Regions from separate parts of the Pseudoalteromonas sp. A41-2 genome, predicted to be linked through region 2. Evidence: riboswitches for the same ligand, from Rfam matches in the RefSeq annotation. Region 2 holds a riboswitch; the other holds the start of a gene.
What was found. Region 2 has a riboswitch for lysine ahead of lysC (lysine-sensitive aspartokinase 3). Riboswitches for the same ligand answer to the same signal wherever they lie in the genome.
Positions count from the first base shown of each region.

Region 1: it holds a riboswitch for lysine, as region 2 does, so the genes downstream of both, dapA (4-hydroxy-tetrahydrodipicolinate synthase) here and lysC (lysine-sensitive aspartokinase 3) in region 2, are expected to answer to the same signal.

Region 1 covers NZ_CP065231.1:241,612-256,649, reverse strand. The annotation lists gene IT970_RS01235 (glycoside hydrolase family 97 protein) at 1-476, shown strand, start outside; gene IT970_RS01230 (cysteine desulfurase-like protein) at 534-1,775, opposite strand; gene IT970_RS01225 (2OG-Fe dioxygenase family protein) at 1,786-2,418, opposite strand; gene IT970_RS01220 (hypothetical protein) at 2,782-3,723, opposite strand; gene acnB (bifunctional aconitate hydratase 2/2-methylisocitrate dehydratase) at 3,941-6,538, opposite strand; gene IT970_RS01210 (OmpA family protein) at 7,107-8,177, opposite strand; gene IT970_RS01205 (protein adenylyltransferase SelO) at 8,648-10,060, opposite strand; gene IT970_RS01200 (DNA-3-methyladenine glycosylase I) at 10,069-10,764, opposite strand; lysine riboswitch at 10,947-11,142, shown strand; gene dapA (4-hydroxy-tetrahydrodipicolinate synthase) at 11,280-12,164, shown strand; gene IT970_RS01190 (2,3,4,5-tetrahydropyridine-2,6-dicarboxylate N-succinyltransferase) at 12,179-12,919, shown strand; gene IT970_RS01185 (PLP-dependent decarboxylase) at 12,919-14,124, shown strand; gene IT970_RS01180 (succinylglutamate desuccinylase/aspartoacylase family protein) at 14,130-15,038, shown strand, end outside.
Region 2 covers NZ_CP065231.1:2,053,420-2,068,457, reverse strand. The annotation lists gene IT970_RS09435 (efflux RND transporter permease subunit) at 1-1,649, opposite strand, end outside; gene IT970_RS09430 (efflux RND transporter periplasmic adaptor subunit) at 1,653-2,825, opposite strand; gene IT970_RS09425 (YkgJ family cysteine cluster protein) at 2,988-3,236, shown strand; gene IT970_RS09420 (hypothetical protein) at 3,344-3,595, shown strand; gene IT970_RS09415 (TonB-dependent receptor plug domain-containing protein) at 3,647-5,485, opposite strand; gene IT970_RS09410 (DUF4136 domain-containing protein) at 5,667-6,218, opposite strand; gene IT970_RS09405 (ATPase) at 6,383-9,169, opposite strand; gene IT970_RS09400 (condensin complex protein MksE) at 9,169-9,714, opposite strand; gene IT970_RS09395 (hypothetical protein) at 9,717-10,991, opposite strand; gene nhaD (sodium:proton antiporter NhaD) at 11,140-12,387, shown strand; lysine riboswitch at 12,473-12,645, shown strand; gene lysC (lysine-sensitive aspartokinase 3) at 12,727-14,106, shown strand; gene IT970_RS09380 (4'-phosphopantetheinyl transferase family protein) at 14,083-14,823, opposite strand; gene IT970_RS09375 (sodium-dependent transporter) at 14,972-15,038, shown strand, end outside.

The DNA.
Region 1 (15,038 bases), 1.8 Mb from region 2:
CTGATAGTAATCGTCCACAAACAACACTTGCAAAGCAACTGGCGTTATACGTAGTACTGTACAGCCCTATTCAAATGGCTGCTGACTTACCACGCAATTACTTAGCAAAACCGGATGCGTTCCAATTTATTCAAGATGTGCCTACAGATTGGCAACACAGTATTGCGCTGCAAGGTGAAGTAGGTGATTACGTTGTCTTTGCACGCAAAGAGCGTAAACGCGATCACTATTCAGGCAATGACTGGTACCTAGGTGCAGTCACTGATGAAAATGCACGTACACTGCAAGTTAAACTCGACTTTTTAGAGAAAGGTAAACGCTTTGAGGCGCAAATTTACCGTGATGGCGATAAAGCTGAATGGGTTAACAATCCCTACGACTTAAAAGTAGAGAAACGCCTTGTGTCTGCAAGCGATAAACTCACTTTAAAACTTGCCACAAGTGGTGGTGTCGCGATTCGTTTTAAAGCGCTGTAAAAGAAAGTCACAAGAAAATGATGCTACAACCACGTTGTAGCATCATGTTTAAAGGTATTAATTTATTTTTAATAACTGATCAAACAAATCGAACACCTGATCAAGCTCTTCAATTGTGTTGTAATGCATACAACCAATACGCACTACACCCCCTGTGTCTAATACACCTAATTGCTTGCATAAACCTTGTGCATAAAAGTTGCCATCCCATACACAAATGTGATGTTTACCTAAAAATTCAGATACAACACGCGGTTCAATGCCTTCAAAGATTAATGCAAAGGTTGGAGTACGCATTGATAAGCGCGCAACGTCATTAATACCAAACAATTTAATACGTGAGTAATCGGCTAAGCGAGTTAAGAAATGCTTACTGAGCGTCATTTCATGTTGTTTAGTAATAGCAAAAGCAGCCGCTAATTTTTCTCGGCGCGAATGACTATCATCCAACTCGCTAATAGCAGCAATGTAATCAACGGCAGCAATTAAGCCAGCTAAAGCTTCAAAGCTTTGTGTCCCCGTCTCCCAACGGCCTGGGATGACGTCTTTCGCGGGTTCTACTTTATACGGGGTGAAACCTTCTAAATGCTCACGCTTACCGTATACAAGACCCAAATGAGGACCAAAAAACTTATAGGCAGAGCATGCTAAAAAGTCACAATCAAGTGCTTGAACATCAATCAGCTCATGCGGTGCAAAGTGAACTGCATCCACGTATACAAGAGCACCAACAGTATGGGCAAGCTCGACAACTCGTTTAATATCGTTAATTGAACCAGTGGTGTTTGATGCATATGTCACGGCAACGAGTTTTGTCTTACTTGATAATAAACTCTCAAAATGAGCCATATCTAAGCTACAATCGGCTTCGTTAATTAAAGCCGTTTTAACTAATGTGCCTTTATCTTCAGCTGCTTGCTGCCAAGAGGATACATTTGAGTAGTGATCTGCGTTAGTGACAATAATTTCATCATCAGCAGTCCAATCTCGAGAAATCGCACGGCTAAAGCTAAACGTGAGGCTTGTCATGTTAGCACCAAACACGATTTGCTCTTTAGAAGGCGCATTCAGTAAGTCTGCCGCTGCTTGGCGAGCATCGGCCATTAGCTCAACAGTTTTATCACTTGAGAAAAAAGCACCGCCTAGGTTTGAGTTGAAATAACCTAAATACGCACTCATGGCACTTAAAACAGACTGCGGTACTTGTGAGCCACCGGGACCATCTAAGAAAACTGGCGATGTACCAGCCACATTTTGCATTAATGCCGGAAATTGACGACGTAATTGCGTTAAGTTCATCGTATTTTCCTTACGCAGTTAGCACGAAGCAATCAAGGTAACCCTCTTTGCTTGCATCTAATTTATTCATTGGTGTTGCGTTGTGCCACACTTCACGGTCATTAATGAGTGCGAACATGCCGTCTTTAATTTCCATTTTAAAGCAAGGATCAGCTTGTTGATTCTCGTAAACAAGTAGCTCACCGCCTTCGAGATTTTCATGTGATACACCACAGACACATACATGGTCGAAACCATCTTGATGAACCCCTTCAGGTGCAGCAGGTGTGTCACTGTCGATCGCAAGCATTCTAAATTGATGAATTTCAATATCACGGTCAGCACTGATGCCGGTCATTTCACGGAATTGATGAACAATTTGCTTCATGCCATCACTGGCTAATAAGCTGTCTTCAAGATTCTCATAGGTACGCTCTACATTACCTTGAAACGTATTGATTGAATCATCTTGAACAAATGCTTTTGTTGGTTGTAATTTTAATTCGCCATCAACCACTTTAATTACCGAATAGCGACGTTTACGAAATGCGCCATCTGCGTATGGGTTAGCGGGTAAATTAGCAAAAGAAGGCTTTACTGCGTCAATATGTGATTGGCTTACAAAACGAAGTTGTAAAAGATTCTGGTTGTTTAATGTAGTCATAAAGATCTCGCCTTAATACGTTGAGAATATTGACGAGGATTTTAATGCAATTGATGAGGAAATTTTGCGTTTTTATGTAAACACAACCGGTCTATTGTTTAATTTTAAGATCGTTTTTATTCTTATTTTAGAAGTTTAATCTAAAAAAATAAAAAGTGCTGAAATACACCGTTTAAGCTTAGGGTACCTATTTCAAACCGCTAAATAACAAGACAATGTGAAGTTGATAAAAAGCCACAGCGAACCGTGGCTTTTAGTTTACTCAATAAGTTATGGTCGTCGTATCTGAGACGCTTACAAATTCACTCGCGTAATCTGCTTATCGGAATGTACAGTCTCATTAAAAAAGTGAATCACCGAGTATTAATAGCTCCATTGTAAGCCTAATGCAAACGATACATTACTGTATTCAACTTCAGGTACACGAAGGCGTTGACCGTTTTCTAGATTCTTGGTCACAATATCACGTGACTTATACTGAGCATCGATTCCACCAATCAATGCGATATGAGACAGTACTTGATATCGCATTCCTACCCGCCCCATAACACCCCAACCATTAAAGCTATCGGTGAGTGTCGAGGTTTCAAATTGCGTATTCTGAATCTCAGAATACATAGGTGTACTTAATTCAGTTTCAATATACCAACTATATTTATTAAAACTCTTTTGCAAGCGACTATCGTAACGCGCTCCTATGGTCAGCAAGATCCCCATTTGATCTTCAGAAACCGAAATAACCGGACGTAACTGCGAAGCATAATCCTGCTGCTCTCCTGTATTATTACCTGAATTCATACCGGGTAATGTAAATCGCGCGGGATTATTTGGGTCATCTGATAATGCGATTAATGCTTCGTCGAATGCTGTTGCACCGGGTTGTACAAATGCAAAATTCGAACGCGTGAAACTAGAAGTAAAAAACTTTGTCCCTAGTGTAAATTGCACTGTTTGAGAAAAATTATACGCCCCCTTAAAACCTATTTCATTCGCTTTCGTTTTAAATGCATTTTCTTGAATAGCACCAAAGTCATCCATGTACCACGTCTCAGTTTCAATTTCTGTGGATATTGTTGCAGCACTTTCAATATAAAAGCCCCAGTTATCATCGATACCTGTGTATGAAATTTGCCGTACGGCAGGGTTTGTTACATCAATAGATTGATTAAGTTTCCCAAAGCCTGCAACATCATTTAAAGTTTCGCTGTAGCTAATTGTTTCGAAACCTACTCTAACTTCACTAAAAGAGGGGTTAACTGCCAATACAGAACTACTAAATGGGAGTAGAAAAAGGAGTGCTTTCATTATTCAGTTCCTTGAAATACAGAGTCTGCGTCGCCAAGAAATAGATGCAGCCCTTCCTTGGTTACACTTTTAAACATTAAGTTACACTAATTAACTTTTTACATTAATCAGTGTAGACAAACGTATTAGTATTTCAAATAAAACTGAACAAAAAGTTAATAAAAAAGCCCGCATATATAATGCGGGCCTTTTACAGTAAAACTCAATTAGTTACTTATTACACAGCTTGCTGAACAATTACTTGATCTGCCTTTTTAGTGTATTGAGGCATACGGTGGAAGTTCAGGTAGCGATAAGTATCAGCTGCTGTTGCGTTGATCTTATCTGCGTACTCTTGATATTCAGCCGGTGTAGGCAGCTTACCTAGAATTGCAGCAACCGCTGCAAGCTCTGCTGATGCTAAGAATACGTTTGCGCCAGTACCAAGACGGTTAGGGAAGTTACGAGTAGACGTAGACACAACTGTCGCCTTATCAGCAACGCGTGCTTGGTTACCCATACATAATGAACACCCTGGAGTTTCAATACGCGCACCTACACGACCAAAGATACCGTAGTAACCTTCGTCAGTAAGCTGATCTTTATCCATCTTCGTTGGAGGAGCAACCCATAACTGAGTTGGAATACGACCGCTGAAGCCATCAAGAAGTTTACCCGCAGCACGGAAGTGACCAATGTTAGTCATACAAGAACCGATGAATACTTCGTCGATTTTCTCGCCTGTAACGTCAGATAGTAAACGTGCGTCATCTGGGTCATTTGGCGCACAAAGAATAGGTTCTTTGATTTCAGCTAGGTCGATTTCAAGTACGTGTTTGTACTCTGCATCGGCATCCGCTTCCATAAGCTCTGGGTTCGCTAACCACTCTTGCATTGCATTAATACGACGTTCGATAGTACGAACATCACCGTAACCTTCAGAGATCATCCACTTAAGCATGACAATGTTTGACTCAAGGTATTCAGCGATAGATTCTTTAGAAAGTTTAACGGTACAACCTGCCGCTGAACGCTCAGCTGACGCATCAGAAAGCTCAAATGCTTGCTCAACTGTTAAGTGCTCAACACCTTCGATTTCTAGTACACGACCAGAGAATTCGTTGATTTTACCTTTCTTCTCAACAGTTAGAAGACCTTCTTTAATACCGTAGTAAGGGATAGCATGTACTAGGTCACGTAACGTGATACCTGGCTGCATTTCACCTTTGAAACGTACTAAGATTGACTCAGGCATATCAAGTGGCATTACACCTGTTGCAGCTGCGAATGCTACCGCACCCGAACCTGCTGGGAATGAAATACCTAGAGGGAAACGCGTATGCGAGTCACCACCCGTACCTACGGTGTCTGGTAATAACATACGGTTTAACCATGAGTGGATTACACCGTCGCCTGGACGAAGTGATACACCGCCACGGTTCATGATGAAATCAGGAAGCGTATGATGAGTGTTTACATCGATTGGCTTAGGATATGCTGATGTATGACAGAAAGACTGCATTGTTAAGTCTGCCGAGAAACCTAAACATGCTAGATCTTTAAGTTCGTCACGTGTCATAGGACCTGTTGTATCTTGCGAACCAACGGTAGTCATTTTCGGCTCACAGTATTGACCAGGACGTACGCCAGGCATGTTACATGCTTTACCAACCATTTTCTGTGCAAGCGTAAAGCCTTTGCCAGAGTCAGTAACAAGAGCAGGTTTGCGGAAGATATCTTCTGCTTCTAGACCTAGAGATGCACGCGCTTTGTCTGTTAGACCACGACCGATAATAAGTGGAATACGGCCACCAGCACGCACTTCGTCAAGAATTACGTCTGATTTTAAAGAGAACGTTGAGATAACTTCATCAGTGCCGTGACGCTTAACCACACCTTCGTAAGGGAAGATATCGATTTGGTCACCCATGTTTAGTTCATCAACAGGTAATTCGATTGGTAATGCACCAGAATCTTCCATCGTGTTGAAGAAAATAGGCGCGATTTTACCGCCTAGACATACACCACCAACACGCTTGTTAGGTACGTGAGGGATATCATCACCCATGAACCAAAGCACTGAGTTAGTTGCAGATTTACGCGATGAACCCGTACCAACTACATCACCAACATACGCGAGCGGTAACCCTTTCGTTTTAAGCTCTTCTAGTTGTGAAATTGGACCAACTTCACCAGGCTTGTCTGGGTTGATACCGTCACGCTCGTTTTTAAGCATAGCTAAAGCGTGCAGTGGGATATCTGGACGAGACCATGCATCAGGTGCAGGTGAAAGATCATCAGTGTTTGTCTCACCCGTTACTTTGAAAACAGTAACAGAGATTTTTTCAGCAACGGCTGGTTTATTTACAAACCATTCTGCATTTGCCCAAGACTCGATAACTTGTTTCGCGAATTCGTTACCAGCCTTCGCTTTTTCTTCTACGTCGTAGAAAGCATCGAACATTAATAATGTGTTTGATAAACCTTTAACGATAATTGGCGCTAACGCTTCGTCGTCTAAAAGTTCAATCATAGGTGCGATGTTGTAACCACCTAACATAGTACCTAATAGCTCTGCCGCTTTTTCTTTTGATACTAATGGTGAGCTTGTTTCACCTTTTGCTACTGCCGCTAAAAAGCCAGCTTTGATGTATGCAGCATCGTCTACGCCTGGTGGTACACGATTAACAAGAAGATCAACGATAAACTCTTCTTCACCTGCAGGTGGGTTTTTAATTAGTTCAATAAGATCAGCCGTTTGCTGAGCATCTAGTGGCGCTGGTACGATACCTAACGCGGCACGTTCTTCTACGTGTTTACGATATTCTTGTAGCACAATATTGCCCTCTTGGTGACGTGAGAGTACTCGGTAGTATTAAACTAAATACAATCATTACCCAGTACTTATAGTATTCTGACGGTTAATTATAAAGCTTTTAAGTATAGATGAAAATCCATGCTGCGGTTAGGCACTTTATATTCACTATAAATAACATGAATAGTGGTAGAAAAAAAAGCTATTCAAATGAATATTTATTAACTAAGAATCATTCCTATCTGCTTTAGCGGTCATTAACAGTGCGTTTAACCCTATTCGCTTTATTAAGCGCATTATTTAAAGGCAAGAAAATCTCGATAATAACAAGACAAAATTTTGTCTTTTAGCTGCTTTTAGCAATTGCTTTTGCATCGCTCTACCAGCTCAATCAATGCAGTCGTAAATCAGACATTTTTAACGCAGCTAGCGACAAATTTAGCACCTCACAATAGTTAAGCGTTATTGTGAACTGGGGTAGGTATTTTTGCAGATTGGCTTAACGACTTATCCTTATGAGCACACTATTTTAACCATAAAAAACCCAGCACTTGGCTGGGTTTTTAAAATTAGTCGCAAAGGTTAATTATTAACGCTCTACTTTTACACGCTCAATAACGCTTACGTGTGCTTCTACACGACGGTTTTCAGCATGTGCTTCAGCTGTATTAGCTGGGTTTTTAAGGCGCTCTTCACCTAAACCAACAGTCGTTAGACGCTCTGCATCGATACCATCTTCAATAAGTTTCTTAGCAACGGCATCAGCACGTTTCTTAGATAACCACTTGTTGTAGTCAGCTTTACCTACAGATGAAGTGTGACCTTCAAGTAGTACTTTAGTGCCTGGGTGCTCTTTTAAGAAAGCAGCAGCTTTAGCGATGTCATCTAAGTACTGTTGAGACACTTTAGATGTGTTGTTAGGGAACGTGATTAGTAAGCTCTTCGTTACTTCACGGTCTTCGTATAATGTACAACCCGTGCCGTCAACTGCATCAGTCATCGGTGTGTTAGCACATTGGTCGTCAGCATCAGGGATGTTATCACCATCGCTGTCTACAGGCTCAACAGCAACAGGAACAACTGTTGGAGCTGGCTCAACTGGCTCAGCTGAAGATTCTTGAGCACCAAAAATGTAGCTTAAGCCTAATTTAGCGCCTACATCTGTATAACCACGGTCAAGACCTTGGTATAGAGACGTTTCAGCGTTAAATGCGAAATTGTCAGTGAAGTAATGTTGGTAACCAGCACCTAGGTTAGCGAACATTAGGTCTTCGTCAACTGCATCAAGGTTTTTCAAACCGAAGATACCGTAGAATGGGCCACCACCGAAGTGATATAAACCATCGATACCGTAACGCTTACCGCTTTCTGAACCGCTCATAGTCGTGCCGTCGTTCAGAGCTACGCTGTAATCAAAATCCATATCAGCATACTCAAGACGAGCGCTCCAGTAATCGCTGAAGCGATAACCTAGCTCTAAACCCCAACCTGTAGAGTCATCAACATCTAGGCCACCTGGCGCGAAATCGCGAACATTTTCCCAAGACGCATCATAGTAGTCGCCAAATGCACCGATATAAAAACCTTGTTTTTCGGCTGCGAAGCTTGATGCACTAGTTGCAGCTAATGCTAAAGCAATAGTAAGTGATTTTAATTTCATTGTTTCCTTCCCATTTTCACAATTAAAATTGTAGCTAAGTCATCCCAGCTCAATCAGTTTAAACAGAGTAGTCGACTAATAGTTAATCAAAACTTAACACACTCGGTACAGAACAAATATCTTGCCGAGTAATTTCAGTCAATTACCCATAATAATAGGTTATCTAAATAACTTTGCATAACAATGCCTTTAGATCGCTTTGTTAAAATCAGACAAAAGCTGCTTTTTCCGCCTAATTTACTGACCTCAAAACCGATTAAAGTCCATTCCCAATTACACTATTATATTGGTTATTTTTAAATCAACAAGTTGAAAGCAACTTTATTTGTAAATATTCGTTAAAAAGCAAAACTTTAGTGCTATTTTATTGATATAAATCATATCACTGGCAGCTACCTTGCTCAATCGGCGAACACTTAGATTTTAAAAAATGAGCATTTACAGCTGCAATATATTGTTCAACATCGCCCTTAAGTACCACAAAAAGTCTGGTAATGACTATCCCCATCATGAGGGGGCTGGTACCACGCTGCTAATCGCTCTTCATAGCTATACGGGTTTTCTAAGACTTTCAACAACTCACCTATCGATGAACTCGTGCCCGTTTGCTCATATTCAGTCAAGATCATTTCAATATTATGATTACGTGGAATGACTGCAGGATTAACAGCGCGCATCACTCCGTAACTTTCACCCGAAGTTCTTAACCGCCATTTACAAAGCCATTCTTTTAAACTACCCGGGAGCGGGAAATCTGTTCGTAATGACTCTGTCAGCGCATTAAATGTGTTCGTGTAATCAAGTTTATGTTGTTTCATCAAAGTGAGTAACTCTGAAACTAATGCTTGATCGCCTGCCTGCTCGCCATCTAAACCTAACTTTAGTCGCCACATGGTATCAAATGCCGTGTTAAACTTAGCAGCAAAGCCATTTATAATCGCTGATAATTCACTGAGCGCACGTTCCTCATCTTTAAAAAGCGGTAATAAGCTTTCTGCAAGACGCGCGCAATTCCAATTTGCAATAGTTGGTTGATTACCAAAAGCATAACGTCCTTGGTGGTCAATAGAGCTAAAAACTGTTTCTAAATCAAACTGATTCATCATTGCACACGGGCCATAATCAATGGTTTCACCACTAATTAATGTGTTATCTGTGTTCATCACACCATGAATAAACCCAATTCGCATCCAGCCCACAACAAGCTCAATCTGCTTATCGATTACCGCCGCTAAAAAGTCTGTAATACGCTGCTCACCTTCACTTTTAATATCAGGAAAATGACAACTAATTGCGTATTCAACTAACTTTTCAAGTCCTTCAATATCACCCTGAGTTGCTAAATATTGAAATGAACCAACACGGATATGGCTATTCGCGACACGCGTTACAACGGCACCGGGTCGTGGGGGTTGTCGGTAAACAGTTTCTCCAGTCGTTACAACAGCAAGGCAACGGGTAGTTGCAATATCTAAGGCCGCCAAGGCTTCACTCATGATATATTCACGTATGGCAGGGCCTAGTGCACAACGACCATCTCCCCCACGCGAAAAAACCGTTGCACCTGCACCTTTTAATTGCAAATCCCATAATGCGCCATGTTTATCTTCAATGGCACCAAGCAAGTGCGCACGACCATCCCCCAAACGCGGCGAAAAATGACCGAATTGATGACCCGAATAGCCAAGCGCCACAGGCTTTACAGCGTTATCTACCTCTGAGCCACTTAAACGTTTTGCTAAAAACTCAGGGTCAGTGCTAATGTCAAACTCGCGGGCTAAATTAGCATTAAATAGCAATAAGTTCGGGTCAGAAACCGCTGTTGGGGTGTCTTCAATTGCTAACAGATCACTAATGTCTGTATATCGGGTGTGCAGTTTCATATTATTCCTTAGGGTGTTGCAATGCCTACTCGGTTATCACCCACTCCATAAGCAACTAATTGACTCAGTGCTTGCAGGCTATAACCACTTTGCTGCTGTAGTTCATTGAAAAAGTTCTGCGCCGCTTGCTGTGATTTTTTGGTCTGCAATCCCCCATCAATGAGCTGATGAGCACGAAGATAACTTTCCACATCTCGCGAGAGCAAAAAGGTATCTTTTCCCATCGCGCGCAACGCATAAGGGCCGGTGTTCCCGCCTAAGCGTGCGCCATGCTTCTTCAAGTAAGCCCATAAACCAATAATGTTGTCGCTGGGCCACTGTGCAATAAATTGGCTAAAGCTTGCATTTTTTTCAGCGACTTCATGGATCATGTAAGCATTTTCAGGAATTGTTTGCACTTTTTTGAAATTGCGAATAATTCGCTCATCCATCGCTTTTTGTTCGAGCATATCAGGTGGCATCATCAATAGTTTTTCGACGCTAAAGTCCCAAAATACTTCACGAAACCCCGCCCATTTATTATTGATTACAGACCAATAGAATCCACTTTGAAATACCTTACGAGTGAACTCCTCCAACCATAAATCATCCGCTATGTTAGCAATATCAGCATCATCGAGCGGGTTTGATAACAGTGCATGCAGCATTTCTTCACTGCCTTTTCTTTTAACGGCTCGTTGATAAATGTCGGTAAACTTTTCCATCATTCTTCCAATTCGTCTGCTTCGTTCTAAGTGTACGTAAAAACGAAGTTATACGTAACCCGATTGCTTAATTGGTCAATAAAAAACAAATCCACCGCCTTGACACCTAGAAGGCTAAAATGCTTTAATCAGCGCCAATACCCTATTTCATTATGTTGGCTTTAACGTTAAAGCGAGCATAAAGGGCTGGAAGAGGTGCGTTATTCAGGTAGCGTATGGGAAGAGCACAGACTCTGTTGATCATACGTGAGGGGAAATTAACGCCGAGAAGTAACACCGTTTGTGAGGTGCTTATTTCGGGCGACTGGGCTGAATCCCAGCGACTGTCACCAACAATAGCAATGCTATTGATAAGTTTGGTGGAGAGCTTCTGGTCTTAGTATAATAAGGCCGTCGCGTCTTTATTATTTTAAGCCCATTCGCTCTTCGAATTATACCTTGTTCGAATGACGACATGCGGCTCCATTCAATTGTTTCCGTACTGACTCTTCGAATACCTTATAAGTTCGTGAGAGATGATCAACAATTTTGATTTAAACGACTATCCATTATGGACAGCGCTAATCACGCCATTTTCTGAATCTGGCGAGGTAGACTACATCGCCCTTGAACAGCTTGTGGCTGAACAACAAGCTGCCAACAATGGTATTTTATTGCTGGGCAGTACCGGTGAAGGGCTTGCTCTTTCACTCAAAGAACAACAAGCCATTGTTGAGCACGTATGCCAGCTAACCCCTAGCGTACCGCTTATGGTTGCCGTTGGTGGTATGAACCTTAAGCAACAAGTTGCGTGGGTCGAGTACTGCAATCAACTGCCTATTCATGGCTACTTGTTAGGTTCACCACTGTATGCAAAGCCTGGCGTTATTGGCCAAACTCATTGGTTTGAAAGCTTACTAAATGCGAGTAAACACCCATGTATGCTATACAACGTACCTGGACGCAGTGCTGTTGAGATTTCACCTACCGTCATTAAAAACCTCGCCGATCATAAAAACCTGTGGGCACTTAAAGAAGCCAGTGGTGACATCGGCAAATTTGAAGGCTTTAGAACGGCCTCACCTAAGCTCGCCATTTTTAGTGGTGACGATGCACTGATGCCATATTTTGCGCAAGCGGGTGCTAAAGGCTTAGTGTCAGTGGCGGCGAATGCATGGCCAAGTCAAACTCATGAGTTTGTTAAACGAAGTTTAAGTGGTCAACATCCCAATTTATTCACCGATTGGTCTAGCGCAATTCAAAGCTTATTTGCTGTCGCAAACCCAATTCCCGTAAAAGTACTGATGCACCTGCAAGGTAGAATAAACACCCCGCAATTACGTCCACCGCTGACTCATTTAGAGCTTGAGCATACAGACAGCATCACCCACGCAAACAACACAATTTTATCTTGGAACTAAAAACAGGTTTTATCATGAGCTGGTTAGCATTATTAAATAACTTAGAATCGGGCACAGTACGTGCCGCAACACAAGACGAGAATGGCAACTGGCATGCCAATATTGAAGTAAAACAAGGCATTTTAGAGGCCTTTAAAAATGGCACAAACACGGAGTTTCCTGGTGGATTTGTTGATAAACACAATTTAGCCCCTCAAGGCTTTGCCGCAGATGCAGGTGTGCGTATGGTCCCTGGCGGTAGCAGTGTTCGCCGAGGTGCGCACGTTGCTAAGGGCACGATCATTATGCCACCCGCATATGTAAACATCGGAGCATTTATTGATGAAGGGACTATGGTCGATAGCCACGCTTTAGTAGGGTCATGTGCACAAGTGGGTAAAAATGTTCATCTGAGCGCAGCGGTTCAGTTAGGTGGCGTACTTGAACCAATTGGTGCCAGTCCTGTGGTTATTGAAGATGATGCATTTATCGGCGCAGGTTGTGTGATTGTAGAGGGCGTTGTCGTTAAAAAAGGCGCAGTGCTTGCACCGGGAGTCCGCTTGTCTGCGACCATTCCAGTCTATGATTGCGTGAACGAACGCCAATTAGAAAAAGGCGAACCAATCCCTGAGTACGCTATTGTGATCCCAGGTTCTCGCCCTGCTTCCAATGCATGGGCTCGCGAGCAAGGCCTCAGCATGTCATGTGCGCTCATCGTAAAATACCGTGACGAACAAAGTGACGCGTCATTGTTATTAGAAGAGGTTTTACGTTAATGAGCTTTTTGAGCACGCCCATCAAGCAAGCAGTTGAACAAGTTTCAGCGCACCTTGATACGCCATTTTTTATCTATGACCTTGATAAATTAACGACACATTTAAAACAACTCACTGCCCAAACCGATGTGAAACTGTGGTATGCCGTTAAGGCTAATCCCCTGTCTCGCATTATTCAGTGTTTAGACAGTGCGGGGTTTAATTTTGATGTGGCGAGTAAAGGTGAACTTGAGCAAGTACTTGCTCAAGGCATCAATAGCGAGCGCGTGCTCAACACAGGGCCAGCAAAGAGCCCTGCACAAATTAGTCATTTTATTGCGCGAGGTGTGCGTATTTTCGTCGCCGAGAGCATTAACCAAGTCCGTTGGCTAAACGAGCAAGCCACAAAAGCTAACTGCCAACTGCAAGTATTATTGCGTGTACAACTTCGCTGGCCAGACAGCGAAAAGAACCCGCTTGGTGGCGATAGCCTCACTCCTTTTGGCCTTGGTTGTGAAGAGTGGCACGCGCTTAATGTCAATGACTACCCAGCACTTAAGGTTGATGGTTTGCATATTTTTCAGTGGGGCAACATGCTCAGCACTGACAAACTGGCAGCGCTTTGGCGCGCTATGATCCAGCCATTACAGCAACTAGCACGTGCATTACGGATTGAACTTAACATACTCGATTTAGGGGGCGGCTTAGGCATCCCTTATACTCAAGATGCCAACCGATTAGACTGGTCAGCACTTATCGAGACCCTTGCCAGCATTAAAGCTCAAGCCGGTGTAGCGGAACTTTGGATGGAATTAGGCCGTTATGCCGTAGGTGAATGTGGTCATTACGCAACACCTGTGGTTGAGCGAAAAGAAAACTATGGCCAACAGCAAGTGATTTTATCGGGCGGGATTAATCACCTGCTTCGTCCTGCGGTCACAAACCAAGACTTCCCAGTTACAGTATTGCGTGAATCACAGGCTTCACTGACAACAATGACACTCTATGGTCCACTTTGTACCGCGCTTGATTGTTTAGGTGAACATACATTAGCGAATGACGTAGATGAACATGACTGGCTCATATTCAGTCAATGTGGTGCTTATGGTTTCACAGAGAGTATGCCGTACTTTTTATGCCATGAACTTGCTGCCGAATACGTCATTGAGCAAGGCAACATTGAATGTATCCGCAGCGCTGAAGATGCCAGCTATTATTTAAGGTAATCACCATGAGTAAAGATTTAATTAGCCAAGAAAACATTGTCGTCGGCGAAATTGCGAATGGCTTACCATTGACCATCCCAGTCTATCGCTTAAAAGGCGATGGAAGTGGCCCAAGCGTTTACATTCAGGCCAACATGCATGGTGCAGAAGTACAAGGTAATGCCGTTATTTACCAGCTACTTGAACAATTAAAAACGCTTAAACTGCGCGGTGATATCACACTTGTCCCTTATGCAAATCCGATTGGCTGCAACCAAAAGTCGGGGGAATTTACATTAGGTCGTTTTGATCCCATCACAGGGACCAACTGGAACCGTATGTATCGCTTTAACAACGCGTTACCTGCCCAGATTGCAGAGCAGCATGCATCAAGCAATGAAGACACGATCAGAAGTGCTCTTAAAGACGCGTTAGTCGCAGATATCAATGCACAACTAAACGGCCCAGATTACAGCTTAACAACGGGTAAACGTATCGCGCTCAACTTACAAAAGTTGGCACATCAAGCCGACATCGTATTAGACCTTCACACAGGCCCAATCTCAAGCCAGCACCTATATTGTCCAGAGTATGCCAAAAACAGCGCACAATACTTCAATATTGAACATGTATTGCTCATACCTAATGACTTTGGGGGTGCGATGGATGAAGCAAGCTTTTGCCCGTGGTGGTCTTTATCTGAAGAGCTTACTAAATACGGACGCGAACTTTCAGTACAGGTCGAGGCTTTTACTGTTGAGCTTGGCAGCCAAGAAAAAATTGATTTGAGTGCCGCCCTTGAAGATGCACACAGTATTTTAAGCTACTTGACTCATAAAGGTGTATTTGTTGATGCAGCGTATCAGCCTAAAGCGATGACTCGTTACGGTTGTATGCTCGATGACTACATTGCTTACTACGCCCCGATGGGCGGT
Region 2 (15,038 bases):
ATACCACCGCTCACAATAAGGACACAAATAAAGCCAACAATAACGGTATATCGATAGTGGATACAGTGACCAATAAATGGCGTGTAATAATTATCGACAAAGTTTTTCAAACCGTTATCCATACCTAAACGCAAACGATGTAAAGGGTTTTTAGGGTTGGCAGGCTTATTTTTCATTGCCGCTAGGTGAGCTGGTAAAATAAGTTTCGATTCAATCAAAGAGAAAATTAAACATAAAATAATTACCCCACCAATGGCTTTAGAGAACGCAGAACCAGGTCCCGACGCCAGTGTTTGCGGTAAGAATGCAGCAATGGTTGTTAGTACACCAAATGTAGCAGGAATGGCAACGCGTTTTACACCACGCACAACGTTATCAAGGCTATGGCCGTGTTTTTCAATTTCAGCACTGGCCGACTCACCGACCACAATGGCATCATCAACGACGATCCCCAGAACTAATATGAAGGCAAACAAGGATGCAAGGTTAACGGTGATATCTAAAAAGCCCATTGGCATCATTAAAAAAGCACCTAGGAAAGACACAGGCAACCCCATCATGACCCAAAATGCTAATCGCAATGGCAAGAATAGGGCGAGTACCACCATCACCAAAATACCCCCCCAAATCATATTATCGATCATCATATTTAGACGACCTTCAAGGTAGTAAGTTAAATCGACAATAGGTGATAATTTTACACCCTCTGGTAAGAGTGGGGCTTTATCAGCAAGGTACTGTTTAAGAACCGCTGCAACTTTGGTGATATCTTGATCTTTAGAGGCATTAACTTCAAACGTTAATGAGTTTTTGCCATTGTATTTTGAGTATTGCAGACCCTCTTCAAAGCCATCGTTCACGGTGGCTACATCGCCAAGTAGCACTTGTGCGCCATCGGGTAGGTGCAATAACGGGAGGTTTTCAAACTCTTTACCACGGTAAGCTTGGTTTTCAACACGCATTGAAATATAACCATTTTCAGAGCGAATTTGACCCGCCGACATATTTGCCGAAAAGCTACGCACGGCAGTCGCAATATCCCGGAACGTTAAACCATACTCGCGAAGTTTATCAGGGCTTATTTCAATGCCAATTTCATAATTTAGGCCACTGTGAAATTCAACTAAGTTGATTTGTGGTAACGCTTGAAGTTCATCTTTTATGTCGTTACCCAGCTCTTTTAATTGGTAATTGCTCATATCGCCATAAAGCGCCAAGATCATGACTTCTTGCTCGTACTTATCACGGCGAACAATAGGCCGTTCCATCTCTGCAGGAAAGGTATTAATTGAGTCAACTTGCATCTTGATTTCGTCAAGCACTTCTTGCGGATCGTATTGTTCTTCAATTTCGATCCAGGCTTGTGAAAACCCGCGGTTCGAATAGGTAATTAAGCGTTTAATACCTTCGAGTCCTTCAAGTGACTCTTCGACTTTTATTGTGATGCCTTCTTCGACTTCTTGTGGAGCAGCACCCGGATAAACAGCTTGAATGCTGATCCAGTTACTTTCAAACTGTGGGAACATCTGTTTACGAACAGACATAGCTGTTAGTAAACCGCCCACTAAAATAAAGATCATGAGGAGATTTGCTGCAACAGGGTTGCGAGCAAACCACGCGATTAAACCTTTTTCTCTTTGCGTGGTCATGGCTTAGTCCTCTTTTAACGCGAGTTGCGTGGTTGGCGCGCTTAACTCAGCGTTATCTAACTTTACTGCCATCCCCTCAGTGGGGTACTCAAGGGCTGAGGTAATGAGTTTTTCGCCATTCGCAAGGCCGTTATCCGCGATCACCATACCATTTTGTTCACGCACGATATGAAGGGTTTTAAATGTCAGTGTTTCGCCTTCTTGTAAAACGGCAATTTTGTTGTCTTTTACTAAGTGGTGTGGCACAACAATGGCATTATCTAAAGCGCGACCTTGAATAGTCGCGTTGATGTATGAGCCAAAACGTAATGGATTTTTTTGCTGGTAGGGCGTAGCAACTTGGGCAACTAAATAATTCATTCGACTGCGTTGGTCTACCACACCTTCAGTGCGAACAATGGAAGCTTGCCACGTGGTTTGTTTACCAGCAAACTCGGCGCTAATAGAAACGTTTGCACCAATACCTTGATTATCCAGATACTGTAAGTCTTTATCGGCAACGGGTAAGCGGATTTCAGCAAGTGAGGTAGAACTTAAACTGCCAAAGCTGTTACCCGGGTTAACAACACTGCCTAAACTAATTAAGCGTTCTTCGATAATGGCATCGTAAGGGGCTTTAATATAAGTACGTTCTAAGTTGCGTTTAGCACGCTTAACGCTTGCTTGCGCTGCACGGTAATTAGCAAGTTTTTCAGCGAGTTGTGGTTTACGTAGGTAAAGTTCAGAGGGAATAACTTGATGAGAGTCGCCTTTGATACGATCCCACTCAGCTTGCGCAACAGAAACTTGTGCACGTTCAATCTCCAGAGCAGAACTTGCTTGTGCAAGCCCAGCTTCGGCTTCGATAAGTGCTGCTTCGTAATCATTTGGGTCAATTCGTGCTAGAATGTCGCCTTGCTTAACAAATCCGCCTTGTACAAACTGATCAGAAAGCGATACAACTTGGCCGCTAACTTGCGCTACAAGCTCGGTGTGATTCTTTGGCTTAACAATGCCGTACGATTTTACATCGAGAGTAATCGTATCGAAGCTCAATGGTTTAATCGATACAAGCGGACGCGTATCTTGTTCTGGTTTTTCGACAGGGGCTTGCTTCATTGAGGCAAACGCAAAAGCCATTCCTAAGCCGCCGACTAAAACGGCAATAGGAAGAATGATTTGTTTTTTACTAGCCACGGGATATTCCCTCACGGTTGACGGTAATGATTAAATTTAAAATTTGTTAGGCTAAGCATACGCAATAAAGTGTTTACAAGGCGTTTGAAGATGTAACAAACCATTACACATATTACAAAGACGCGATAAAGGTTCTTAAAGAGGTACGTGATGACAGATAAAATGGCATGTAGATTAGGCTGTGGCGCCTGTTGTATTGCACCTAGTATTAGCTCACCCATTCCAGGGATGCCAAACGGCAAAGCGGCCGGAGAGCGCTGTATTCAGCTTGATGAGAATAATTTGTGTAAATTATTTGGTGATGCCTCAAGGCCAAAGGTGTGTAGCGACTTTTCTGCCACGATAGATGTGTGTGGCACGACTAACGAACAAGCATTGTATTTAATTACCGAACTTGAACAGATGACATAAATTTGGCTGTTGTTGCTGAAAAGCTTTAAACAATATTTATCATAAAACATTTAGCAAGCTGGTTCTATTTTAGTTACGATACACTGATTTTGTAATTAAGGAAGAATATGAGACACACATCCAATGAAGCGTGGTTATTTTTGTTGTTAGTTGTATTAGCTATCGTCATGCCATTCATTATCGGTTTAGTGGTGGTAAAAACTTACCGAAGATTTAAACCCATAGAACAGGCTGATACGGATTCTGTATCGATTATGAGTTCGATTGAAAGCAAAGATAGTTTTTTTAAAATATTATTTGTGGGTTTTTTAGTTAGCTCTCCGATATTTTATGGCTTATATCATTCATTTTTAGCCTAAGAATGTTATTGAAAATGCCAGTCTTATTGACTGGCATTTTTGGTTTGTGAACTACCAGCTATACGTAGCGCTTAGTGTATATTGCTCGCCACGTCCTGGAGTGCCGGGGACTTCTTCGAATGATTCATCCCATATGTTGTCTGCTGCTAAAGTAATAAACACATTTTCAAGCTGAGCCGGAGTGAATTTTAGCGTCAGTTGCGTAAAGAAGGCTTCATCGCTTGAGCGTCTCAGGCGATTGCTGTGCTGTTTACGCCATTCATTATCAATACGCAGTTCAAGTACGTCCATTGGTTGCCAAACTGCACCGAGTGTTACACGGTGATCTGGATAGTTTAGGGCGTAAAAACTCGCATCAATATCCGCTGCGCCATAATCTTCGGACTTTTCTAAATAGGTGTAGCTGGCAATAAGCTCGGTGGTGTCAAACGACTTATTAGCTAGGAACTCAACCCCTAAAGTATCAATATCAACAGGGTTGGCAAAACGCGCTGAGGTTGCATCAAAGCGGTAGGTCCAGTCAGTGAGGTTTTTATCTTTACGATAAAATATCGCTGAATCTAAGCGCCATGTTTGCTCTTCAATTAGCAAGCCTAACTCGAGGTTGTCGGTCGTTTCGCGCTCAAGGTTGTAGTTACTTCTGAATAAACCACCTGTTTCGCTGCCACCAATCGCTGTATAACCTGGTACTTGAGTTGCCTCTGCGTATGACGCATACCACGTGTGTTCACTGCCATTTTGATTGACAACTTTAAGGCTCGCATCAGCAATGAAGGAGGTATCTGAACGATCACGATTTGTGTTATCAAATGCTACACCCGCACGTACGGTAAGCTGTTTGTCAGTAGCAAGTGCTGTTGTGTATTCTGGCAATACGCTTAACTTCGTGTAATTGCGTGAAGTAAAGTTGTTTTCAAGAGAAGTAGACTCAATAGAATCTGCAATAAATTGCCCTGAGTAGTTAATTGCATATGCCGTGTTGAGTGCGTGGCGGCCTGATAACCCCAGTGATTTTACCGTTGTTTCGTGAAATGCTTCAAAAATAGCGGGGTTTTCACGTGATAATACATAGTGATCGTTATGTTTACGATAATAACCAGTCACTTCAAATGTATTGCTCGCACCGTACAAGTGTTTGTGGTTTAACATTACCAAAGTGGTTTCAAGATCTTCGGTTTCATTAAAATTAAACGGCGTGTATAAGTTGGGCCAACCAAAAAACTTTGCTTGTTTACCGAATATTAAATCAGTTTGTGAAGTGTCACTTGCCAGTTGAATGCGTGCCGATGCGCGTTCAAAATCATGGTCACCATTCTTAATAGAACCATCACTTTTTGAATGCGAATACTCACCTTCTAAGCCTAAGCGCCAATCAGGCATGCTCTCAAGCTTTTGGCTGTGCGCTGCATGAATACTCTGTAAGTTAAAGCCATTGCTACCAACCCCTAACGAAGCACTCCCCGTGCTTGTAATAGGTCGCCAGCCAAATGAAACGGTCCCTACAGAGCTATTCATGCCATATAGAGCGTTATCAGCACCGGTTAGAACCGCTGGGCCTGCTAGCATCTGCGGTGCAATAGGAATTTCAGCAAAGTAATGCCCTGACTGTGGATCAAATAAGGTGCTGCTGCCAACACGAAAGCCGGTATTTTCAAAAATACCACCCCGTATCGTCACATCGGCTTGTGCCTCAGCCATATTACGTGATTGTAAGTCGACACGTGGGTCGTATTCTAAATTTGAAACGGGCGCATCAAAGGTGCCAACAGGTTCTTTATTGGCTGTTGCTGATACTTCAACGGTGATTTGTTCAATGTTGTTTGCTTCTTCTGCAAACAGTGAGCAAGTGACGAATAATGCAGGAAGTGTGAAGTGTACCGCTCGTACCATCTAAAACTCTCTTATGATTACTGTGTTGAGAGCAGTGGGGTTAATTACCGTATAAACATGGCAAACCACTGCAAAATTGCGGCTATTGTATCTGAATCACTGAGTTATACCACTCCAACCAGCATTGATTTAGGCATAAAAAAACCGCGAATTAATCGCGGTCTTTTATCGAAACATGTAATTATTGCTTCACTGACTGTGGCGGAAAGTTACTTAAAATATTCGCGACAGTTTCTTTGATCACTTCAGTACGTTTTTCTGGTGACTGGTTCTTTTGTAAACGACCTTCTTTAGCTCCACGCCAAACAAGTTGGTTAGAAGCGCGGTCGACAACATCTAAAATTAATGTGCCTACTTCGTACTCACGCGTTGTCGTTTGCGTGTTGTAGCCCATGCCCCAATAATTCCAGCGTGCGCCATAACCAACATTAAACGTATCTACATCGATTTTAGTATCAACAGATGCATGGTAGTTAATAAGTACATCAGCTTGTGCAACGTCAACCAGTTGCATACCACTTTTTTCAAGTTCAGCATTTACCGCTTCGCGGACACGCTTTTCCATTAATGGACTGATTTGGTAGTTTGCAACATTCTTTGTTAGGCTCGCGTTAGGAACCCACGAGAAAGTTTTATAGTTGCTAAAGTCAGCTGATTTATCGTAATCCCAATCAGGGGTTTTAGCACAAGCCGCTAAAAATAAAACAGCCGTTGCGATTAATAAGTTCTTCATACTGTTTGCTCCTTGGCAAAAATTTCCACTACTTGATTGATAACATAACACAAAAATAATTCAACTGAATGATTATTTAGTTACTATGGCACATTTCAAAAAAAGTAATGTAATAGAATGTAAATATAGTCATCCTTGACTGAATCATTTATTAATTTATGTGATTAGGCGCTGTGTTCGACCTCAATCCAGTCTTTTTCATCGACCCAGTTTTGTGCCCCATCTTTTACTGTCCGAATAGGTACGATGTAGTCACAACTCACTTGTGGCTTAACAGATGCAAAAATTGGCACAAAGCCAAAACTCAATGCGGTTTCTATTATTGCTTTTTGGTTTTGTGGGTCGATATCCGCCGCTTCATCAATATAAATAGGGATACGGTATAAGTTTTGTTCTTGATCACTTAACAGGTAGCGAATAAACAGCATGCCACATAATAACTTAATTGTTATACGTGTGCCGTTAGAGCCCGCGGAGTCAATTTTTTCAAAGTGCTCTGTTTCACCTGCACGGTTTACTACCTCAAAGCGAATATCAAATAAATCGGTCAGTGTTAATCCCGCTTTATCTGAAGCGAGCTTAATTAAATGATCTTTTGCTTCGTTTACTGCCGACTCACTGTACGGCTCTTGGCTTAATAAATCGAGAGTATCACCTTGCTCAAACTGGTTTGAGGTACTGATAATGGTGTCGATGCTATCAACCAACATTTTTCGCGGGATCACATTGATCTTAAAGGCTTGTAAGTTTGAAATACGATGCTGACTAATGCCTTTGTTAAAGCTGTTCATTTCGCGGCGAAGGCGATCTAGGTCTTCACGCAGGCCTTTAATGGTGGCTGCTACTTCGGTAAGCGCAACTCGGCCTTGGCGCTCAACCGCATCGCGTTCGTTATCAATATTGTGAAACGCGCTTATTAGTTTTTCGTACTTAGTGAACTCATCGTTTTCGTTATCGAACTTTGTAATTCCTGCATTGTAAATATGCATGTAGGTATTGCGCACGTTGATATCAAAGTTTCTCAGCTCTTGGCAATCTTTATTAAAATGATGAATTAGATCACTTAAGTTATCAAAATCAATGCTGATTTCGATCATGTACGGCGTTACTTTGCCCGAGTAAAAATCGAGAGTATGGTCAATTCGCTCCGACTTAACTTGGCGTAAGCGTTCAGCTTGGCGGGCGAGTAGATCTTTTTTCGATTTGATAATTGAACGACGATCACTAATTGACCCACTGTTTTTTTGGATATCTTGCAGGTAGTCGTCCACTTGTTCGCGTTCAGCATTTAGCTGCTCTTTAAGCAGGGTTTGCGCATCAACAGATTGTTGCATGATTTCAAATTGCTCAAAGCGTTTTAACGCCTCTTCAGAGGCCATTAGCTCATCATAAAGCGCGTCTTTCTCTTTTTGCTTTTGGGCGACATTGGCAGCAACTTCGCGCTGTTGTTTAAACTCTTTTAATGAGTTTTCAAGTGCGGCTAATTGTGCGGTTAATTGCTCTTTGTTTTCGCCAGTTTGCATTTGCACTGGGCTAAGCTTTTTGAGCTTAATCGTTGCACCCGGTAGGGTAAGAATACCGCCTTTTACGTTGGCTGATAATTGCTCTAAAAATTCCCCAAAGGCATCTTCGTCAGTAATCTCGACATCCCCATTGCTGGTGGTTGCAAACGAGAGAATATCGGGATTGAGAATACGCGAGATTTCTTCAACCTCTTTTAAAGACAAGTCTTCACGCATACGAGTAAAGAGGTTGAACTCTAAGTTTTTCAGCTGCAGCTTTAAGCTTTTAATTTGCTTTTGTGTTTCGCTGATGCGGTAATCAAGCGTGTGTAAGCTTTGCCCTTGTGCGCTGTTTAATGAATGCGACAGCGACTCATAGTCCTGCTTAAGCTGGGTAAGGCTTACTTTTAAAGTGGCTTTATTAACCAGTTCAAACTCAGATTTTAATGCTCGGTAGTCTAAAAACCATTGCTCAATTTGCGTTTGTTTGCGCTCAATATCGCGAGACTGTTGAATGTATAACTGTTGCTTTTGTTCAAATTCGTGTTTTTCGTGCTCAATATCTTCAAGGGCAATATTGAGCTCTGCTAGCTGCTCTTGTTGATAGCTTTCAAAGTCAATTAAAGCTTGGTCAATCTTAGGTGCGTACGCAGCCAGTTTACCTTTTAATACGGTTTGATTTTCAAGCATAGATTCAAGGGCTGCAATAGGCTCTTGCATTGATTCAAGGGCTTTTAACTCGCGTTTGGCACGGTTTACTTTGTCGAATGAGCGACGCCATACTTCATAAAAGTCTACCCGAGAGTTTGACATATGACGCTCAAACACACGCAGCATAAAGCGTTTAACATCACTGGCACCGAGCTTGTGCAAGTTAAGAATACGGCGGAAGATTTCTTTGTAAATTGCCGAGTCTTGTACGTTATTCAGCGGGATCATTTTTAAATTGATATCGCCATCAAACGGCGTCGCACCACCAGTTAAAAGGGCGTTGAGCTCTTGTGCTTTAAGTTCAATAGGATTGAATCCTTGCTCTTTTAAATGATTAAACAGCTTAGTGAACTTAACAATAGTTTTGCCTTGGGTGTAATGGTCAAGGTTTAGTTTGCCCTGATAGCAAAAAAACTGATGTGCGAACCCTGCAATTTTACCCAAACCAGCAACCCCAATGACCACTGGGCCGTTTGGTAAGTCGGCTTCAAGTAATATATATGATTGGTCGGATGAAAAATAAAACTTTCGGGTTTCATCTAAATCGTGACCATCCCACTCGGTAAGGCGTAAATCATTAATTAGCGGAAACTGCAGGGCATTAATAACAGAGCTTTTACCGGTATTGTTAGGGGCACAAATCGAGCTACTTTTATCAAGCGGGATCACGCATTTTGCATAGCCAGCGGTATTTAATAGCGCAAGCTTACTGAGTCCGTATAGGCTTTGGCTTTGCATTATTCGTCATCTCCTAGGTAGGTTTCTTCGTTTACTTCCATTAATGCATCGATATAACGATAAATAGGGGCTTGTAGCATAAAGCCGTTTTCAACTTCGCGGGCAAGTCCTAAGCGCACCATACGTAGATACACATCTTTACGTAAATCTGAGCCAGAGAAAATTTCAAGTTGATCAAACAAATGTTTATTAATTTGCACAAGGGTTTGCATGAGCTCTAAGTCATTAACTTCGTCGAACAAAGCGCGCATCGGGTCTTTACCTGTGTTGGCATAGTGTTCAATCAAAATGTAAATAGTCAGTGCAATAGCGCGCGAGATCTTGCCCATATTAGGTGTGCTTTCATCGCTGCCAAAGTAGTAATAGCCACGGCTATCGTGTTGTAAATCATGACCGAGTGCATTGAATAGGGCGCGATAAGCATCAATGTGTTGATCAAGCTCTTGCCACATTAAGGTGTCTTGCTCGCTAATGTGATAGCCTGAGGTGAGCTTTTTATTAATCGCTTGTAGATGTGTTAAATCATCTAAATTAATATCTGTCATAGTTATTGCTCTGTTGCTTGTTTGTCATCAGCAGGCGATGAATTAAACGGGTAGAGTGAAAAGTGCTGCTGGGCAATCTTTATTTTTACTTTTTCTTGGCTTTGGCTGATTTCAAGGTCGCCATCGCTAATGAGTTTTTGATATAAAAACAGCATTTCGTCAGCGTCAAGGTCGGGGTAGCTTTCATCTAAGAAACTAAGCAGCGGTTGTGACTTTTTGGTGGCCTTTTTGAAGCGCTTTTTAAACTGTGATTTTACATCGTTGTAATCGGGGATATTAGGGCTTTGGTACGCCGGCACATCTTGATGCTCTGGTAGCTCGTATTCATCGTGCTCAAAGTCAACTAAACCTGCCATATAGGCGATAATATGGCGTTGTTGACCAAGTGAAAAGCGTTGTGAATCAGAAACAAAATTAGGTTGCACGGCGCTCAGCATGTTATCAACGCCATTTTTACGCACAAGCCCAAGTACTTTCGCTGCTTGGCGGGTGATCAAGTTATTACGGCGCAGCTCTTCACGCAGTGGCATTAGCATATCAGCACTTTTACGCAGGCTTTCGCGACCCACTAAATGCATTTCTAAAATACGCGTTCGAAGTTGCTCAAGCATGCGTTTGTCTTGGTATGACTTTCCGAGCCGATCAATTTGTTCAATCTGAAGGCTTATTTGCGTTTCAATGGTGTTAAAACAAGCATGGAAATCGCCGCGTATATCAACCATTTCAAGCATTGGCTCTATGTATTCGTCAAATGCTTCTATAACAGCTTGATAGCGTTTTTGTAGCGATTGTACTGCGTTATTAGCTTTAGCTTGTTCAACAATATTTAAAATAGCGTTTTCGTTATGGCTAAACAGTTTCATTATTTTGCGAACCCGATCATCCATAATTCGGCTAAAGCGACGCAGCTCGTCGTAATCTTCAATTTCTCCGGCTTTTGCTAAGCGGTTGCCCAAGCGTGCTAAGTCATCAACTAATACGTTGATCTCTTGTGCTAAACCCAAATGTTCTTCTTGCAATAAAAAGGTTGCAAAGTCAGCAATTGCGCGGTTGATTTCTAATTGCGAAGATTTTGCCAGTGGAATAATAATATCTTGATTCAATAAACGATTTGTTTCTTTATAAATGCGTTCATTTGACCAGCTTGGCTGTTTTTGTTTTATCGCATTTTGCACGTCTTTTAAGCTGAAATCAGCCATCTTAAAACGTTTAAATAAGAGTTCTAACACCCCCCAATGCTCTGTAAGGGTATTTAATAACTTTTTAGCTGGGATCATACGGCTCCAGTAAATCAAAATTTTGGTGTTAGCGTTTAGTAGTAATTTATGTAATTGAGAATAGTTTTATGACTTAGATGCTGCTAGAATCCGCGCCGAAACACTCGACTTACAATTTTTACATTTTTATAAAGGTTGTTCAAACACCATGGTAACCCCACTTATCCTAACCCTGATAGCGGTGGCATTTTTGCTTATCGTTATAGAGGATATTATCCATGTAAACAAGGCCAAAACGACGCTTTTTTTTGGCACTTTATGCTGGATTATCTTGTTTATCTCTCCAATTCATGGGCAAAGCCCAGAAACTATACAACATCAACTTGATCACAATATTTTAGAAATTGCTACTTTGTGGTTATTCCTAATGGCTGCTATGACCTTTGTTGCTTATTTAAACTCGAAAGGGTTTATTCAAAATATTGTTCACAAAATTATGCCAAATCAAATCAGCGAACGAAAGCTGATGTTTTTGATTGGTGGTTTTGCGTTTTTGTTTTCTTCTATTTCCGACAATATCACAGCAACATTAATTTCGCTTGCAGTAGTGATGTCGCTAAAGCTTGATCCTAAAAAATTAATAAAATACGCGACCCTCATTGTATTCAGTGTGAACTCTGGTGGGGTATCACTTATTACGGGTGATGTAACGACCTTAATGATTTTCCTTGATGAGAAAGTCACCATCGGTAACTTGTTATTGCTTATTGTGCCTTCACTTGCAAGTGTGGCGCTATTGGCTGTTATGCTATCTACGGGGATGTCAGGGAATGTCGTATTCGAAAAACAAGCGGCCCGCCGCATAGAAAAGACCGACATCACCATTGCGGTGATCTTTTTCTCGACGATTATCGCAACCCTAACACTCAGTGTGCTTTATAGTGTGCCACCACTATTAACTTTTTTATTTGGTTTGTCGTTAATGTTTTTAGTGGCGCAATTTTTAATGCGCAAGAAAGACGTTAACAAAAAAATTATTGATTATATTCGTGAAATTGAATACGACACGCTCTTATTCTTCGTGGGTGTATTGCTACTCGTAGGTGCGCTTAAAGAAGTGGGTATGCTGTCTAAATTTACGCACTTATATGAGCTTATGGCGCCTGAGTATGCAAACTACTTAATGGGCTTGTTGTCGGCTGCGGTTGATAACGTGCCGCTAACGGCTGCATTACTGAAAGCCGATATTGTCATGAGCCCTCAGCAATGGTTATCGTTTACCTATGCAACAGGTGTGGGAGGCTCAATGCTTATTATCGGCTCTGCAGCGGGTATTATCGCAATGAGTAAAGTAAAAGCATTAACGTTTATGAGTTATTTAAAAATGTCGCTGTATTTATTAATAGCTTATACAACGGGTTATTATGGCTCATACCTAGCGGGAAGTTTTATTTAATACTTGACAGCTAGACGTCTAAACGATAAGTTTCAAAGCCTGCTTTTTATAGCAGGCTTTGTTATTTTAACCAGGTGTTAACTTAACATTCAGAAGAGGTGCGATACTTAGGTATTTAATGTGAGGTGACGATTGCCAATGACCATTAAAGAGGGAAGTACTCGCCGAGGAAAGTAATCGGTCGTCGCGGTTATTTTTCGGTTTATGGGGCTGAATCCTCAAAACTGTCACCAAACTAGGTGGAGAGCTTCTGGCAGTGGACTACTCTTTTTTATCAAAGCACCCCTTGCCGAGTTCTTCTTGAATTAATGTGGATTGTTACCCACAAAAGGAGACGACATGAATACCCAATTAGCCGCCAACTCGAAATCAGATTATGTAGTTGCAAAATTTGGTGGCACCAGTGTAGCTAACTTTGACGCCATGAGTCGTTGTGCAGAAATTGTCTGTGCAGATAATCAAGTACGCGTTGTTGCAGTGAGTGCAAGTGCGGGCGTAACCAATCATTTAGTTGCACTGTGTAAAGATGATTTAAGCGCAGCACAGCGCGATGAACACATCACAGGTGTTATTGCTATTCAAGAAAATATTTTAGCCGAGCTGTCGCTGGATGCCGATTTAGCTCATGGCTTTGATGAAACCTTAAAAGCATTTCAAACGCTTGCAGCAGCAGGGGCTAAATCGGCCGCTGAGCAAGATGAACTGCTGAGCTTTGGTGAGCGCTTGTCATCTTATTTATTTACTCAAGTACTGCGTGGTCAGGGCTTAGATGCTGTGCGATTTGATGTGCGTAAAGTCTTAAAAACAGATAGTCAATTTGCAAAAGCTACCCCAAACATTGCTGCAACAGCCGCGGCAGCGCAAAAACATTTAGTGCCCTTATTAGCAGAACAAGTTGTGGTAACCCAAGGCTTTATTGGCAGTGATGAGCATAACCAAACAACCACGTTAGGCCGTGGTGGTTCTGACTACAGCGCGGCATTGCTTGCAGAAGCAATTAACGCTAAAAGTGTGCATATTTGGACTGATGTAGTGGGTATTTTCAGTACAGATCCGCGTTTATGTGTAAAAGCCACGCCTATTGCTCGACTAAGCTTTGACGAAGCCGCTGAAATGGCAACCTTTGGGGCAAAAGTATTGCACCCCGCGACTATTTTACCGGCAAGTCGCAGCCATATTAGCGTGTTTGTTGGCTCAAGCCGTGAACCGCAATTAGGGGGCACATGGATTGAAAAAGAAAAGTCAGAGCAGCCTGGTATTCGAGCAGTCACACAGCGTAAAAACCAAATTCTTTTAACGGTTAAAAGCCCAGAAATGCTTTTAGCCAGTGGTTTCTTAGCGCGTGTTTTCACTATTTTAAGTGAGTTTAATATCTCGGTTGATTTAGTAACAACCTCTGAAATCAGTGTGGCAATTACCTTAGATAACGCACCTAACGCATCACGCCCAGAGCTTGATCAAGCCTGTTTAGATAAACTCTCTGAGTTTTGTCATGTATCGGTTGAGAATAACTTAACGTTGGTAGCATTAATTGGTTCAGAAATTCAATTACGTCAGCAAGAAACTAACTTAATGCAGGTATTGAGTGATTTTAATATTCGCTTAATCTGCCATGGTGCAAGTAAACATAACCTGTGCTTTTTAGTTGAGCAGAGTGAGTCTGACCTTGTTGTTCAAGCTATTCATAGTCGTTTATTAGAAAGCCAAAACGCGGCGTAAGTCGTCAAATGTCATAAAAGAGCACTGCCAGTCAGTGCTTTTTTGTGCCACCACGCTAATATCAAAATCATTTACGGTTCGGCTTGATGCGGTCAAGCTATGTTTTTCAATTTCCTCAAACACATTTTGGCTCAAGAGCTTAGCGATAGGCTGTGCAGTTGCTTTGGCCAACGCTTCTTTGAGTGTCCAAATTCTAAAAAAACACCCAGCTTGCTCGTTTATATCGCTAAAGGCGCTAATTAGGTTGACTTCTTCTTGGTGATAAAAGTGTTTGGCAAGTTTTACAAAGGGGCGTGTTTTTGTGCAGTGTTCAATATCGAAACCAAATTTATGTTGCTCAGGGTTGAGTGCTGCGCCGATAAAACCACGCGAATGCGATAAACAGGCCCAAATGGGCTCACCCTCAGGCGTGTGTAGTTTAAGCTTGCTGTCTGCGTCATCAAATTGGCTTGAAATGTCGCAAAGAGGTGTGTTTTTAAATGCTGGAACGCTGAGCTTTAATAAATACTTAAGTGTTAACCGTGTGGCAATGTACTCTTGTTTTGCTGCTTGTACTTTGCGCTTTGCAAGTACGCTTTGCTCAAACTGGCTGAGTAATTTACTAACCGGCAGGGCACTAATATCGATATGTGAAGCATCCACAAGTACGATCTGTTTATCAGCTGAACTTACTGCTGAATCAATTTTTAAAGTGTTAGAAAAATAGTGACTGCTCATGGTTTGCGGCTTTCGCATATACTCAGAATTAGATTTGTTTATTTTTACAGCAAATGCACGGTTGCAGGCACACACAAACGCAAATTGTTTACGCAGTTGACTGTAATTATGGTTTAATGAGGAAAAATAATAACAGAAATGTAGATGTATGGCACAAGTTCGTGACGGCTTCCAAAGTCGTATTGGTTTTGTTCTCGCCGCTTCTGGTGCGGCAG